2 regions of the Virgibacillus sp. W0181 genome follow, and region 1 is predicted to be linked to the other one. Evidence: a T-box and tRNA genes for the amino acid it is inferred to sense, from the RefSeq annotation. Region 1 holds a T-box; the other holds one or more tRNA genes.
The links. A T-box is a leader RNA that pairs with one kind of tRNA and senses whether it is charged. The one in region 1 lies ahead of alaS (alanine--tRNA ligase), so its partner is inferred to be a tRNA-Ala.
Positions count from the first base shown of each region.

Region 2: it has a tRNA-Ala gene. The T-box ahead of alaS (alanine--tRNA ligase) is inferred to sense a tRNA for this amino acid. The anticodon was not compared.

Region 1 covers NZ_JBPYCR010000006.1:65,948-73,281, forward strand. The annotation lists gene ruvX (Holliday junction resolvase RuvX) at 1-350, opposite strand, end outside; gene ACLIBG_RS04190 (IreB family regulatory phosphoprotein) at 351-620, opposite strand; gene alaS (alanine--tRNA ligase) at 682-3,333, opposite strand; T-box leader at 3,400-3,602, opposite strand; gene ACLIBG_RS04200 (AI-2E family transporter) at 3,645-4,709, opposite strand; gene recD2 (SF1B family DNA helicase RecD2) at 4,893-7,217, opposite strand; gene ACLIBG_RS04210 (tetratricopeptide repeat protein) at 7,245-7,334, opposite strand, start outside.
Region 2 covers NZ_JBPYCR010000009.1:69,180-76,513, forward strand. The annotation lists gene ACLIBG_RS05875 (MarR family winged helix-turn-helix transcriptional regulator) at 1-98, opposite strand, end outside; gene ACLIBG_RS05880 (LLM class flavin-dependent oxidoreductase) at 328-1,350, shown strand; gene ACLIBG_RS05885 (NADP-dependent oxidoreductase) at 1,398-2,330, shown strand; gene ACLIBG_RS05890 (hypothetical protein) at 2,546-2,896, opposite strand; tRNA gene ACLIBG_RS05895 (tRNA-Ala) at 3,176-3,248, opposite strand; gene ACLIBG_RS05900 (phosphatase PAP2 family protein) at 3,690-4,358, shown strand; gene ACLIBG_RS05905 (DUF3021 domain-containing protein) at 4,495-4,911, opposite strand; gene ACLIBG_RS05910 (LytTR family DNA-binding domain-containing protein) at 4,911-5,363, opposite strand; gene ACLIBG_RS05915 (ABC transporter permease) at 5,389-6,135, opposite strand; gene ACLIBG_RS05920 (ABC transporter ATP-binding protein) at 6,195-7,091, opposite strand; gene ACLIBG_RS05925 (small acid-soluble spore protein P) at 7,256-7,334, opposite strand, start outside.

The DNA.
Region 1 (7,334 bases):
CTTTTTTTACGGCTCATATCTGCTTCAAGCAATACACGTTCGGCTGCTATGGTTGATAATCGTTCATCCCACATATGAACCGGTAATCGGTATGTCTTTTCAATATGCTTAGCATACGCCTCTGCTGCTTTACCCCGTTCACCCACAGAACCATTCATATGCTTAGGTAGACCAACAACAACTTTTTCGACTTCATGCTCTTCGATGATTTTTTTCATCTGGTCGTCGGCAGATCGTCGATTGTTTTCATCCCATTGGATCGTCGTTAATCCTTGAGCAGTTAAACCTAGTGCGTCACTAACAGCTACTCCAATTGTTTTAGAGCCAACATCCAATCCAATAATTTTCATTTATTTGTCCTTTTGTTGCTCTTTTAAATAGAACTTTACCAGTTCCTCAATCACTTCGTCACGTTCAACTTTACGTATCAAGTTACGCGCATCTTTATACCGGGGAATATATGCGGGATCCCCTGATAATAGGTAACCTACGATTTGATTGATTGGATTGTAGCCCTTTTCATTGAGTGCTTCATGAATAGTTGAAAGTATTTGTTTAATATCTTGGTCGAAAGGCTCTTCGGAAAAATTAAATTTCATCGTTTTATCAATCGAACTCATTGTGACACCTCATTCCATGTTTTACCTTCTACCAATTATTCTACCATGTTTGTACAGATTATTATATATTTTTACTGTCTATTGTTTCTGAGATATACCTTTTTGCATAGTCCAATGCTTCATTAATCTTGTTGATATCTTTACCACCAGCTTGCGCCATATCCGGACGGCCGCCACCACCGCCGCCACATATTGATGCAGCTTCTTTAATTAAATGACCTGCATGAAATCCTTTTTCCATTAAATCGTTTGTTACACCTGCAGCCAACTGTACTTTGTTTTCATTCTCAGCAGCGAGCAAAATTACACCAGAACCTAACTTTTGCTTTAACTCATCTACCATACTTCGAAGCTGATTCATATCTTTAACTTGTACGCGCTGTGCCAATACCGAAATGCCAGCAATTTCTTCCACCTTATCAACAATGGTTGAAGCTTCCATGTTGGATAATTTCGCACTATATGACTCATTTTCCTTTTGCAGTGTTTTTATTTCATCAAATATATGATTGATTTGACTTGGCACTTTATCAACTGTAGTTTTTAATAACTTGGCAGAAGTAGATAGTATGTTCAATTTTTCCAGAGTAAATTCATATGCTTTTTTACTTGTAAAAGCTTCAATTCTTCTTGTACCGGCTCCTATTCCACTTTCCACAACGATTTTGAAAAGACCAATTTCCGAAGTATTGTGCACATGACAACCACCGCAAAGCTCCGTACTAAAATCGCCAATTTGTACAACTCGTACGTTTTCACCATATTTTTCTCCGAACAATGCCGTGGCACCCATTTTTTTCGCTTCTTCCAGTTGTTTATTTTCAATGATTACCGGCGAATGTTTCCAAATATTTTCATTGACGAGTTGTTCAACTTGTTGTAATTCATTTTCATTTACTGCCTCAAAATGGGTAAAGTCAAAGCGTAGTCTATCGGGTGTTACTAAGGATCCCGCTTGGGTAATATGGTCACCTAGTACATCTTTTAACGCTTGATGAAGCAGGTGGGTTGCTGTATGATTTTTAACGATAAGGATACGAAAATCATGATCAATCATTGCTTTTACTCGTTCGCCAACGTGGATTGTGCCTTGCTTCACCTCGATTCGGTGAACATGCTGGCCATTTGGCGCTTTTTTTACATCTTTGACATGTGCAATCATGTTTTCTGTATAGACCCAACCTTTATCTGCTATTTGTCCACCACTTTCAGCGTAAAAGGGAGTTTCCTTCAGAAACAAATAAGCGTCCGCTCCTGCTTCAATCGTATCTGCAGTTTTATTATGTTCAACGATTGCTTCGATTATTGTTTCTGTTTCTGTATGATCATAACCTATAAATTCGCTTTCCACTTGAATACTACTTAACAATTCATCTTGTATTTGCATGGAACCGACTGTTTTCCGAGCATCACGAGCTCTTTCTTGTTGCTTTTTCATTTCTTTTTTAAAACCAGCTTCATCTATTGTAAATCCATTATCTTTAACATATTCCTCAGTCAGTTCTTTCGGAAAACCATACGTATCATACAGACGGAACACATCGCTTCCGGGAATTACCGATTGGTTGTTTTGCTTTTGTTTTTCCATAATTGCCGTCAGGATATTCAAACCGTCATTCAAGGTTTCGTGAAAGCGTTCTTCTTCGGATTTTATAATTTTTGAAATTTGATCTTCCTGTTTTACGACTTCCGGATAATAGGCCTTCATTATCGTGCCAACAGTTGATACAAGCTTGTACATAAACGGCTCTTCAATCCCTATTTGTTTAGCAAAGCGAACCGCGCGTCTTAATAGTCGTCGCAGTACATACCCCCGTCCTTCATTTGAAGGGAGCGCATGATCGCCAATAGCAAAAGCAACTGTTCGAATATGGTCGGAAATGACTTTATAGGCTATATCACTACTTTCTTCTTCTCCATAATTTATAACTGCAAATTGTTCAATCTTACTAATGATTGGCTTGAACAAATCCGTCTCAAAATTCGTCGGTGTTTGTTGTATGATTGAAGCCATACGTTCCAGACCCATACCCGTATCAATATTCTTTTTCGGTAAAGGTGTATACGTATCATCTGGATTATGGTTAAATTGCGAAAAGACTAGATTCCAAATTTCCAGGTACCGCTCATTTTCTCCACCGGGATACAGTTCCGGATCTGATGCATCATTCCCGTAATGCTCACCACGGTCATAAAATATCTCCGTATTCGGTCCACTTGGTCCTTCTCCTATATCCCAGAAATTTTCCTCCAAGCGGATAATTCTACTAGCCGGCAATTTTATATCATTAAGCCATATATCATAGGCTTCATCATCTTCCGGATGGACGGTAACAGATAAACGTTCCGGATCAAAACCAATCCAATTTTTGCTTGTTAAGAATTCCCACCCCCATACAATTGCTTCTTTTTTAAAATAATCTCCTATGGAAAAGTTACCGAGCATTTCAAAAAAAGTATGGTGACGGGCCGTGAAGCCAACATTTTCAATATCGTTTGTCCGAATAGATTTTTGCGCATTAACGATCCGTGGATTGTCCGGGTTAATGCTTCCATCAAAATACTTTTTTAACGTAGCTACCCCGCTATTAATCCATAACAGAGTCGGATCATCTTTTGGCACAAGAGATGCACTTGGTTCAACCTCGTGCCCTTTTTCTTTAAAAAAGTCAATAAACATTTGTCTGATTTCAGCAGATGTTAACGGCTTCATCTCATCTCCTCCATTAGTTAAAAAATTACAGTAATCGTAAAATAAAAAAATCGTCTCTCTGCATATTGCAGGGACGAGATTATCGTGGTACCACCCTTATTATGAACAATTAAAAGTTCATCACTTTCACATGATAACGGTCTGAAACCGACGGGAATTAACCGTACTCCAGTTTAGCTTTCCATGAATCAGATTTAGGATTTTTCTCAGCCATTAAAATCCCTCTCTTGAAACCAACATCATGTACTTGGAACCTTCTTCGTATTTTATGTGCAATTTTAAGATTAGTATAGAAAACAAAGTAGCAAATGTCAATTTTGGAGCCGAAATCCGACCGTATGTTTAATAATTTCTTTTAAAATCATGTATAAAGGTACTGCTAATATCATACCTAATACTCCACTTAGTTTTGCTCCAAGCAACAAAACAAAAATGATCGTAACTGGATGAATTCTAGTACTTTTGCCAACTATATAGGGCGATAAAAAGTTACTTTCCACAATTTGTATAACAAAACTTACAATAATGACATAGACAACTAACTTTGCGGAAGTAGTCAATGTAAGTAAAACTGCCGGTACAGTTCCGATAATCGGTCCAAAGTAAGGTATGATATTGGTTACTCCCATAATAACTGCAAGGAGCAAGGCGTATTTTATATTTAAAAAGTGAAAAGCCGTCCAAGTAGCCAGTATAACAAATAATGAAACAACCATCTGTCCCCTAATGTAATTTCCGAGACTATCATCAATTGCATAAACCATTTTTTTCATTTGTGGTCGGTACGTAAACGGGATACCCCGTTTTATATACTCTTTTATTTTCGCAAAGTCCTTTAAGAAGTAAAATACGAGAACAGGAATAATCGTTACAAGAATAAGAAAATCCACAACTTTCGTAACGCCACCGACTAATTTATCCAAAACATTTTCCAAAGACTTTTCCATCGTACCGATAAATCCATCTATTTTTTCATGGATAGTTTCGGGTAAAAACGAAGTCGATTCGTACAATTGATAAATAAACTTTTCATAAATATGAACTACATGCGGTAACTGTTCATTTAATTCTCGCACTTGATGGATAATTGCTGGATAACCGAGATAAATCGCATAAGCAATACCTCCAAAAAAGAGGAAATAAATAAGCATAATTGCTAATGGTTTTTGAATATTTAATTGGTCTAATTTTGTAACGAGCGGGTAGAGTAGGTAAGCAATGAAACAAGCAATGATAAATGGTGCAAATAGCTGCCATAAAAACACAGTAAAGCTTTTATAATAAGGGAAAAGCTTTCCTAATAAAAATACGAGCAAAAATATAAAAGCAATAACAATCAATACATATAACAGACGAAAATCCTTGCTTTTAAACATATTCAATCTCCCTTATTATTAAACAAGACGTCATTACAGGAGTAGAATAAACATATTTTTTTGAACGCGCATTTTTATTTGTTTTAGTCGCTCGATTAAACATATAAATTCCATTTGCAGCTCCTCTGCGCTTCATTAATAGAATTTCTAGTTTAACCGATTTAAATCATCCTATTCACTTGATTAAATGAAATCATATGGAGAAATCTCATCTTCGCTTGAATCGTGCTCTTGTATTTCAGGCACGTCATCCAATCGTCTCATTAATTGCTCTTTCAGATTCGTAAACCTTATATTTGTATCTAGTGTATGTACTCCTTTCAAAAATGCTTGCTTAACTCCACAAATGATTAAAGATTGTTTACTTCTCGTAATAGCCGTATAAAGTAAATTTTTGCGAAGCATTCGGTTATAAGCAGGTAAGACGGGCAAAATAACGATCGGAAACTCACTCCCCTGTGATTTATGAATGGAAATACAGTAGGCATGCATAATCTCGATATAATCTTTTCGTTCGTAAACAACTTCTTTACGATCAAACGAAATAACAATTTGCTCCGTATTTTCTACGTTTTCATCTTCCTCAAAAATAGCTGCAATCGTCCCGATGTCACCGTTGGATATTCCATCCTCAGGTCGATTGGTTAGTTGAATAACTTTATCACCGATTCTATATATGGTATCTTTTATTCTCTTCTCCCTTTTTTGTCGTGACGGTGGGTTCAAAAGTTGTTGCAATTGTTTATTAATCGCCAAAATCCCTGCCCTAGTGCGGTACATTGGTGCAAGTACTTGAATATCTTTCGGATCTATTCCTTTATCAATTGCTTTTGTAAAGATATTTAGGATCACTTCTTCCGCTTGCTGCTCGGTACACGGGATAAAACTAAAATCCCGCTTATTTTCTAAGATCTCTGCTGTACACGTATCTCTTCTGATCCGGTGTGCGAGTTCAATAATTTTGGATCCTTCTTCCTGGCGATACACTTCTTGAAGTGTTATCGACGGCAATAGGTTTGTAGATAATAAATCGGACAAAACCTGACCCGGGCCTACAGAAGGCAATTGATCTTCATCACCAACGAGCAGTACTTGCATATGGTCAGGTATCGCTTTGAATAGAGCATGTGCCACCCATATATCTACCATGGAAAATTCATCAATGATTAACAGTTGACCCGATAAAGGTTCATTTTCATTTCGTTCAAAAAACTCATTACCATCCCAACCTAATAATCGATGGATTGTTGTTGCGTAAATCCCAGTCGACTGTTGCAACCGTTTCGCAGCTCGTCCGGTTGGAGCAGATAAAACAAATGGAAAGTCAGCTTTGTTATCGTAGTCATCCCGATTTGTTGATACATCATGAATAGATGCATAAGCATTGATGATTCCTTTAATTACCGTTGTTTTACCAGTCCCAGGGCCACCTGTTAAAATCATAATTTTTGAATGAAGGGCTTCATTTATAGCTTTAAATTGTTCCTCACCGTAGCTTAAAACTTCTAATTCTTCTATTTCTCCAATAATTTTCATCAATTCAGCCAAGGTTGTTTTTTGTTCAATTGATTGATCAATCAAACGATTCACATTTGATGCAAACCCATCCTCTGCATAATAAAGGGACGGAAGGTATGCTTTTCCCTCAACGACAATTAGTTTTTTTTCCTTGTTTAAATCTTCTATACATTCAGTAATCATTTGCTCATTAATATCTGGGGTAATCAATAACTTATAAGTCTCTTGAACGCACTGATCAAGCGGTAAATAAACATGCCCGTTTTGCACACTGTTTTGCAAAACATAAATACACCCAGCCCCAATTCGGTTTGGATGTGTAAGAGAAAGTCCATTTGTTTTAGCAATCTGGTCTGCCGTGTGAAAGCCGAAGCCCTCTATGTCAAGTACAAATTGAAACGGATCTTTTTTAACCTGTTCGATCGATGTTTCTTTATAGTTTTCATATATTTTTTGAGCCATTTTTAAACCAATATGATATTTGGAAAGGAATACGACTACATGCTCGAACCCCTGATTTTCCTGCAATGTCTCTACTAATGTTTCTCGCGTTTTTTTCGTTAATCTAGGCACGGAAGCTAAAACGTCCGGGCTATTCATTATTTTCGACACTGCGTTACTTCCAAGATGTTCCACAATCTTTTGAGCCGTTCTTTTTCCGACACCATAAAATAGGTCACTTGATAAATAATCGACAAGACCATCTTCGGAAGTCGGGATATATGTTTGAAACGCATGAATTTTATATTGCAACCCAAACTTTTCATGCTTTTCGAATTCCCCCATAAACGTATAAACAGTTCCATCCTGTAATTTGGAAAAGTACCCTTTTACTACTACTTCTTTTTCCTTAAAATCTTCATTCGTTTGATGGATTTTTATTTTCGCAATGGAAAAATGCTCTTCTGTATTATGAAAAATTGTATACAGTAATTCGCCCCGAATAAAGCTATTTTCATTATTGCTTTTTTCAAATTTCTCAATCGCCATCCTTAATACCTCACGATCTTATAGGGTTCATTGACCGTTTAACAATTGCTCTACTTGAGCTTTTCCATTTGCTGCGAGAACATGATCCGGTTGCAGCTCTAGTGCTGTTGTAAAATA
Region 2 (7,334 bases), on a different contig from region 1:
CCTACGTGAAGATTAATATCACGAAATTTTTCGGCATACTTTCTTCGTGTTTGCTTATTTAATGTTTGCAATAATTCTCTTATTTCATTTTCAATCATGCTATACTTCTCCTGTTAATTGTTAGTAACATAATTATATCAATTGATGATGAGGTGGTCAAAACAGCCTGCCTTTTGTTTGATTATACTAGTCATATTTATCAAGTAATAGGATTGGTTGACATTATTATTTATGTGCGTTTTAATTAGTGTACTAAATATTATTTAATAGGAAAGACACGTGATTGATTTATACATATTTACCTAAAGAACACGGGAGGTTTTATAAATGAAGTTGTCGATACTCGATTTAGCAACGATTTATAATGATGAAACACCATCACAATCATTGCAAAACTCGACAGAACTAGTGAAGTTGGCAGACCGTTTAGGCTATACGAGGTATTGGTTTGCAGAACATCATAATGCAACGTTTCAAATGAGTACGTCCCCCGATTTGCTAAGCGCACATGCAGCAGCTCTAACGAAGAATATTCGTATTGGTTCTGGTGGAATTATGATACCGAACCATAGTCCTTTGAAAGTAGTTGAGAACTTTTCTATCCTTGAGGCATTACACCCGGGTCGGATTGATTTAGGAATGGGGAGGGCATCAGGTACAGACGGAATTACCAATGCAGCCTTAAGGAATAACCATGAACCGTTAACTGGAGAAGCGATGATGAATCAATTGATGGAGATCTTTGCATTTTTTAATCGCGAATTTCCAGAAGGTCATCCATATCAAAATATAAATGCATCGCCTGACCCATCGTTAAGACCAGAGATATTCATGCTTGGATCCAGTGATGGAGGTATGCAAATTGCTTCCCAATTAGGGGTAGGTTTTGCCTTTGCGGGTCAAATTAATCCTGATTGGGCGGTATCAATGTTAAAAAAATACCGTGAAAACTTTAATGCCTCACAATATTTGGCACAACCGTATAGTATGCTATCAATCATTGTCATTTGCGCTGATACAGATGAAGAGGCAGGAGACATAGCAGGACCTGCAGAGTTGCAGTGGGCACGGTGGATGACAGGGCAATATAAATATGGACCACCAACATTAGAGGAAGCTCGCGCACACAAGTATACAAAAGAAGAAACGTTAGCGCGTGAGCAAAACAAAAATAAGTTTATTATCGGTAGTGCCGAAAGTGTAAAAAAACAATTAGAACAAATAGCAAAGGAAGCAGAAGTAGATGAAATAATGGTCGCTAATATGATTACAGATAAAGAAGCACGTCATAAATCATATTCGTTGTTGGCAGAAGCATTTAATTTATCTGCAAGTGCAGAATCTATTTAAGAGAGTCATGCAAAATAATCTCGAGGATTTAAGAGAGGAATTTATTTATGAACATGATGAAAGCAATTGTAAAAAAAAGTGAAGCGGATGCGACGTTTTCTCAAGAAGAAGTACGCGTACCGAAAATTCAAGCGAACGAATTACTCGTTCGTATCTGTGCAATAGGTGTCGGTATTCATGATGGCTACTTCTTGCCTAAAGACATGCAATTCCCTTATCCGATTGGCATTGAAGCTGCAGGGATCATTGAGGAAGTGGGGACTCAAGCCGTCGGATTCTCCACTGGCCAACGGATCGCTTTCGTAAGCATGATGCAACCAAAAGGTGGAGTATGGGCTGAATATGCGGTTGTTTCTAAGGACGCCTTAATTTTAAATATTCCTGATGATATGAATTTCACTACGGCAGCAGCGATTCCGGTCGCCGGTAATACGGTTTTAAAAGCGTTTCATTACTTGCCTCTAGAACAAGGTGATTCTTTATTCATTGCTGGTGCATCTGGCGCTATAGGAACATTCGCAATTCAATTGGCGAAAAAGCGAGGAATTCAAGTTGCCAGTTCTGCGTCATTAAAAAACCATGACTATATGCGTTCACTTGGCGCCGACTTTACTGTCGATTATCAGGACCCTCAGTGGCAAAATCAAGTGCAGGAATGGAGGCCAGGTGGTGTAGATGCTGCTCTAGCTATACAACCAAACACTGGAATGACTAGCATAGAAGCGGTTAAAGACGGTGGTGTTGTCGTGCCAGTTTCAGATTATCAACTGAGTAGTGAGCGTAATATCTCTATACATCCCCTTGTTCACCAGGTTGACATTAAGCAAGAACTAACAACGCTAATGGAACAAATTAAAAAGAATGAAATACAACTAACCATCGAAAAAATCTATCCATTTGCTAATGCTCTAGATGCTCTACAAAAAACAACGACACGTCGCGCACGGGGAAAAGTAGTCATTGACCTAGAGGTACAGTAAAAGAATTGTAAGAATGACTTTAAAGTCGTTTATCTCGAACGCTTGAAAAAAGGAATTATGAAACTTGCTAGGTGCTTAACTATCAGGGTAGAACATAGAAGATTGTGGAATACCTGATATATCAGAAACCGGCTCATAATCAAGTTGCATCAGACAAGTAAGTGCCAGGTGCAGAGGTTATTCTGAATACTTCTGTACCTGGCACTTCATTAAAATTACTTTCGGAAAGTCTCAATGAAATTAAGCGTGTTTAAACCAAACAATTTTAATGCGCTTTTGGCTCCCTTCACGCCATGACCAGCTTGAAAGTGTTTGAAAACTGCCCCAAGAAGAACGATGTTTACTAAAACCGCACCAATTCTAACGAATATTTTTCCGAATACAGACATTAACAAAAATACGGAACCAATTAATTCTAAAAGTCCAGCAAATCTCATTGTGTTCCTTGACAAATTAAACCCTTCTTCAAACTGTTTAGCTGCTTTGTCGTCATTTTTCACTTTTGGCAAGCTGCTTTTTATTAATTTATTTGCTACATATCCATTAGAAACATGTTTTAACATTATACTCAACCACTCTTTCTATATTTATTATTCTATCTTTTGCAAGATGTATTAAAATATAACACTAATTAATAAGATAATACCTTTCAATTAAACGCATAAATGTAGACTGTGTCAGTTAACTAACTATGACCAGCATTTAAGTGCGCTTGAATGTTGTTTTACGTGGTCAAGCTGAGAGTTAATTGCGTTATTCAAAAGCTTTTCAACCACACCTTAAATCTGACAACTTCAACAAAACAAAAACGCCCATACATATTGATGTATAAGCGTTTATAATAATGGAGCATACCGGGCTTGAACCGGTGACCTCTTGCGTGCCACGCAAGCACTCTCCCAACTGAGCTAATGCCCCGCAAAAATGAACACAACTATTATTATAGTGCTTTTTTAATTTTTTTCAACTATAAAAGAATGATTTTGTGTGAAAAGGTGATATAATTTCGGTTAGCTGTTCGAAAAAATATGGTTAAGTTGTATTAGGTTTTTAATTACGCGAGCCTCCGAGAATGGAATGTACGCACAAATGCACAGCCTCGTGAAGTTAAAGCGCCGTTTAAAACCAAAAGGCCGTGGCAAAGATTTTTAAATAGGTCAGAAAGTATAGAATTTTGTGCATAGCTGTCTAGTGTAAGCGTCCAGCCCCTCAAGGTCTTAAGCAATAACTCTTCGCGGCAATAAACGCCACTACGATTTCTTGCTTAAGCTATGCCTGAGGCTGACCAGGGCGCTTACGCTTTTTTTGAAAAGTGTTGGACTTAACAGCATAGTAGAAAGAATAGGTGATAGAATGCGGTTGGGGAAGAGAAAGAAGTCATTGTTGATCACTTCCGGTTTATTTTTATTTTTATTTATCATTGTTGCGTTATTAGCCTCGGGCATGCAAGGGTTTTTAATAGATGAAAATATCGCCTATTGGATGGAGCAATATACAGCACCACTTTTTACGGAGGCAATGCATTTTATTTCATTGATCGGTTCAAGTGAAATGATCTTGCTCATTACTGTAGTGTTAGGCCTGATTTTTCTATGGAAACGACACTGGCGCCATTTTTTCTTCTTTTTTACGCTGTCGGTTGGGGCGGTTATTTTAAACTTTTTATTAAAAATGATGATCCAGAGGGAACGTCCGGGAGAAGAAGCAAGTTATATAGAAGTGTTTAATATTTCATTTGACATGCAGTCCTACAGTTTTCCAAGTGGGCATGCAATGCGTGCTACGATATTGTTTTTGTTTTTAATATACTTAGCAGTTCGTTATATTAATAGCTTAGCATTAAAAGTCGTTGCTTGCGTCATACTCACTGGACTGTTGGTAGCTGTTGCTGTAAGTCGTATTTATCTTGATGCTCATTTTGCTACAGATGTGATTGGTGCAATTATCATATCCCTGTCATGGTTTTTTATATGTCTATATTTCTTTTATATCCCAAAAACAAATAAATACCGGTTTTATTTACGATAAATAAAAATCCTTCATTACCTGTCAGGTTATGAAGGATTTAATGTTTATTGGCAAGCTTCTTTTCCTCTTAATAGGCTGAAGCCGGGGATATGGAGGCTAAGAAAGATGTTTATCGAAGGTCTGTTCCAGGAAAAAGTTATTTTCTTCTCGATAAATCTTCATTTAAACTCGCCTCCAGCTTCTTGAAATATATTGTGTAGGAAAACCAAAAAATCACATAGATTACAATGAAAATGATAATGCTGATTAAAATGGGTTGAACCTTTAATGGAATCCACCCAATAAATAGGGCAATGGAAAAATAACAGGCAATGGACAAGCTGAAATGAATGATTGTCTTCTTTAACGGGCTCCAATTGTCATGTTCAAATATAAAAGAAGCAACCCCAAAGAAAATACCGAGAATGAAACTGGCGAGCATGGATTTCCAAATAACGGGTATATTCGTATTTAAGTTGTTGATCATGGCAATCGTTAAAAAGATAAATGTAAATATACCGCCATAAGCAATGCCGAGCATACTTCTTTTTATAACTTCAATAGTCGTAAACATTAGTCCATCCCTCCCGTTGCCAACTTTTCTTTTATAGGAGCCACATATTTTCTTGTAATATACTCTTTATTTTCACTTTGAAAGAAAACGCACAGATTTCCATTGAACGATAGCTCGAATCGTTGAATTTGATTAATGTTTCCGATGACTGATTTTGAAAAACGCATAAAGTCATGTCCTGCCAAAGCCTCTTCTACTTCGTATAACTTCATTTTAATTTCTAGCCGCTTATTACCCATCACGGCAAAGACTTTTCTGTTTTCTGCATAAATATAGTCTATTTTCGATGGATCAAGCAATACCGTTTGCTCATCGGAAATACCAAAGAGCCGCTGCGGTTTTCGTTTTTTAATCATGGAGACGATATCTTCCAGTTCTTTTGTCCATTCCTTAGCTTGAATGGTGATGGACGTATCCTCGTGTCTGTCATCAATATCAATGTTTACTTTCACTCTAATCCCCCCACTGTGGGTAGCGCTAATTTTTCGCTAGTTTTAAAAAATGTGGATAGCGAACAAATGCTGTAATAAATCCTATTATACCGAATGCAAACAGGATGGAAATAGCTAAGGCAAAATCGGAATACTGGATTGTACCTGTCATTGTGTTGGTAAAAGCCTGATGTGCCCAGTATTGTGGCAAAAATTTACTTATTGTTTTTATGATTTCCGGCATCATGTCAATAGGCATCCATAGTCCTCCGATTACGGCACCGCCGAGCGCAATCACTTGTGTAACAGCAATTCCCATATTATCGGTCTTGGCGATAAGTGCGAGCGCCATTCCAAGCCCGGTCACCGTAAACGTTAAAAAGATGGCTAGTATGACTAATAATAACGGTTCACGGAGCGGAACATCATAAACGAGTTTACCAAACAGCAGTAAAACAGTGATCTGGATTAAAACAATGATCATGTAAGGAATCCATTTTCCGAGTAAATATTGAAACGGTGAAAGTGGCGTGCTTGCAAGTCTTGCAGTCATCCCGTTATCACGGTCTTTTATAAATGTAGAAACCATGGTGATCATAATAAAGAACACGAACATGACCGCATATCCTGGGATAATGGAAACAATCATTTGTTCCTGAATTGTTTTTTCTACTCCTGAAGTTAACACGGATATAAATAAAACGGTAAAAATAATTGGTAAAATAAAAGTCCAAAAATAAATGCCGCGATCTTGCATCGTTTTTAATAGCTCAAGTTTTAAAATGGCCAACATTTTCTTTCACTCCTTTGTATATTTCAGATGAGTCATGAGAGGCGGTTTTATGCAATTGACTACTCACGCAGCGTACGACTTGTTAGTGAGAAAAATACATCTTCCATTCGCGGTTGAACAAGTTCAATTTTTTTCAATGGGGAAGCTTGCTTTCTACAGTTCACCAGAATTTTTTCCATCGCCAGTAATGGATTTCTTGTCATAATTAAAAAGCCATCTTGTTTTCGGTGTATATTCCCGACTGATTCAAGCAATTTTTCATCAATGCGTTGCCCTTCAACGTAAACGGACGGAGTAGCGTACTTGATGAGCAGTTCATCGACAGGTCCACTTTCAACGATCTTACCATGGTCAATAAATGCGACTTCATCACATACTTTTTCAATTTCTTCCATATAATGACTTGCGTATATTACCGTACGTCCTTCCTGCTTTAGCTTCTCAATCATATCGAAAATATATTGTCTCGATTGTGGGTCGATTCCTACAGTTGGTTCATCCATAATGATAACTTCCGGCTCATTCATAAGTGCACAGCCGATATTTAAACGGCGTTTCATTCCACCCGAAAAAGTGGAAACTTTATTATTTCCTCGTTCTGCTAATCCAATATAAGCAAGAACCGTTTCTGCGCGTTGTTTTAAATGGAATTTTCTTAGCCCATATAAACGCCCGAAGAAATATAGATTTTGTAAGGCAGTTAAACTTTGTTCCAAGCAAATTTCTTGAGGAACATAGCCGATTTTTTGTTTTATTTGCTGTAGTTTCTTTTGATGAAATTTCATTGTTCCACCATCACTTTGGATAATGGAAGTGATGATTTTTAATAGAGTTGATTTTCCTGCGCCATTCGGACCTGCCAGCCCAAAGCAGATACCTGCAGGAATGGATAGGGACACTCCATCTAATGCGGTCTCTTTTCCGTATTTTTTCGAGACATTGTCTATATGCAACATACAATGCAACCTCCTTCATCGAATAACTTCATTATGGATGAAGAAGAGTTTTTTTAATTCGTAATGTACATAACATGATTGATATTTGGAATAAGATGATGGAAATGGGGGATATGTTTAAAAAGGAAAAAAGCAGCAAGGGCAATAATGCCTTGCCGCCAGAATTACATATCATGCGAAGCGTCTTTTTTCTGACGAGAATGGTTTTTGTTTTTCACTTTATGAGATCCACTGAGTGGTTCT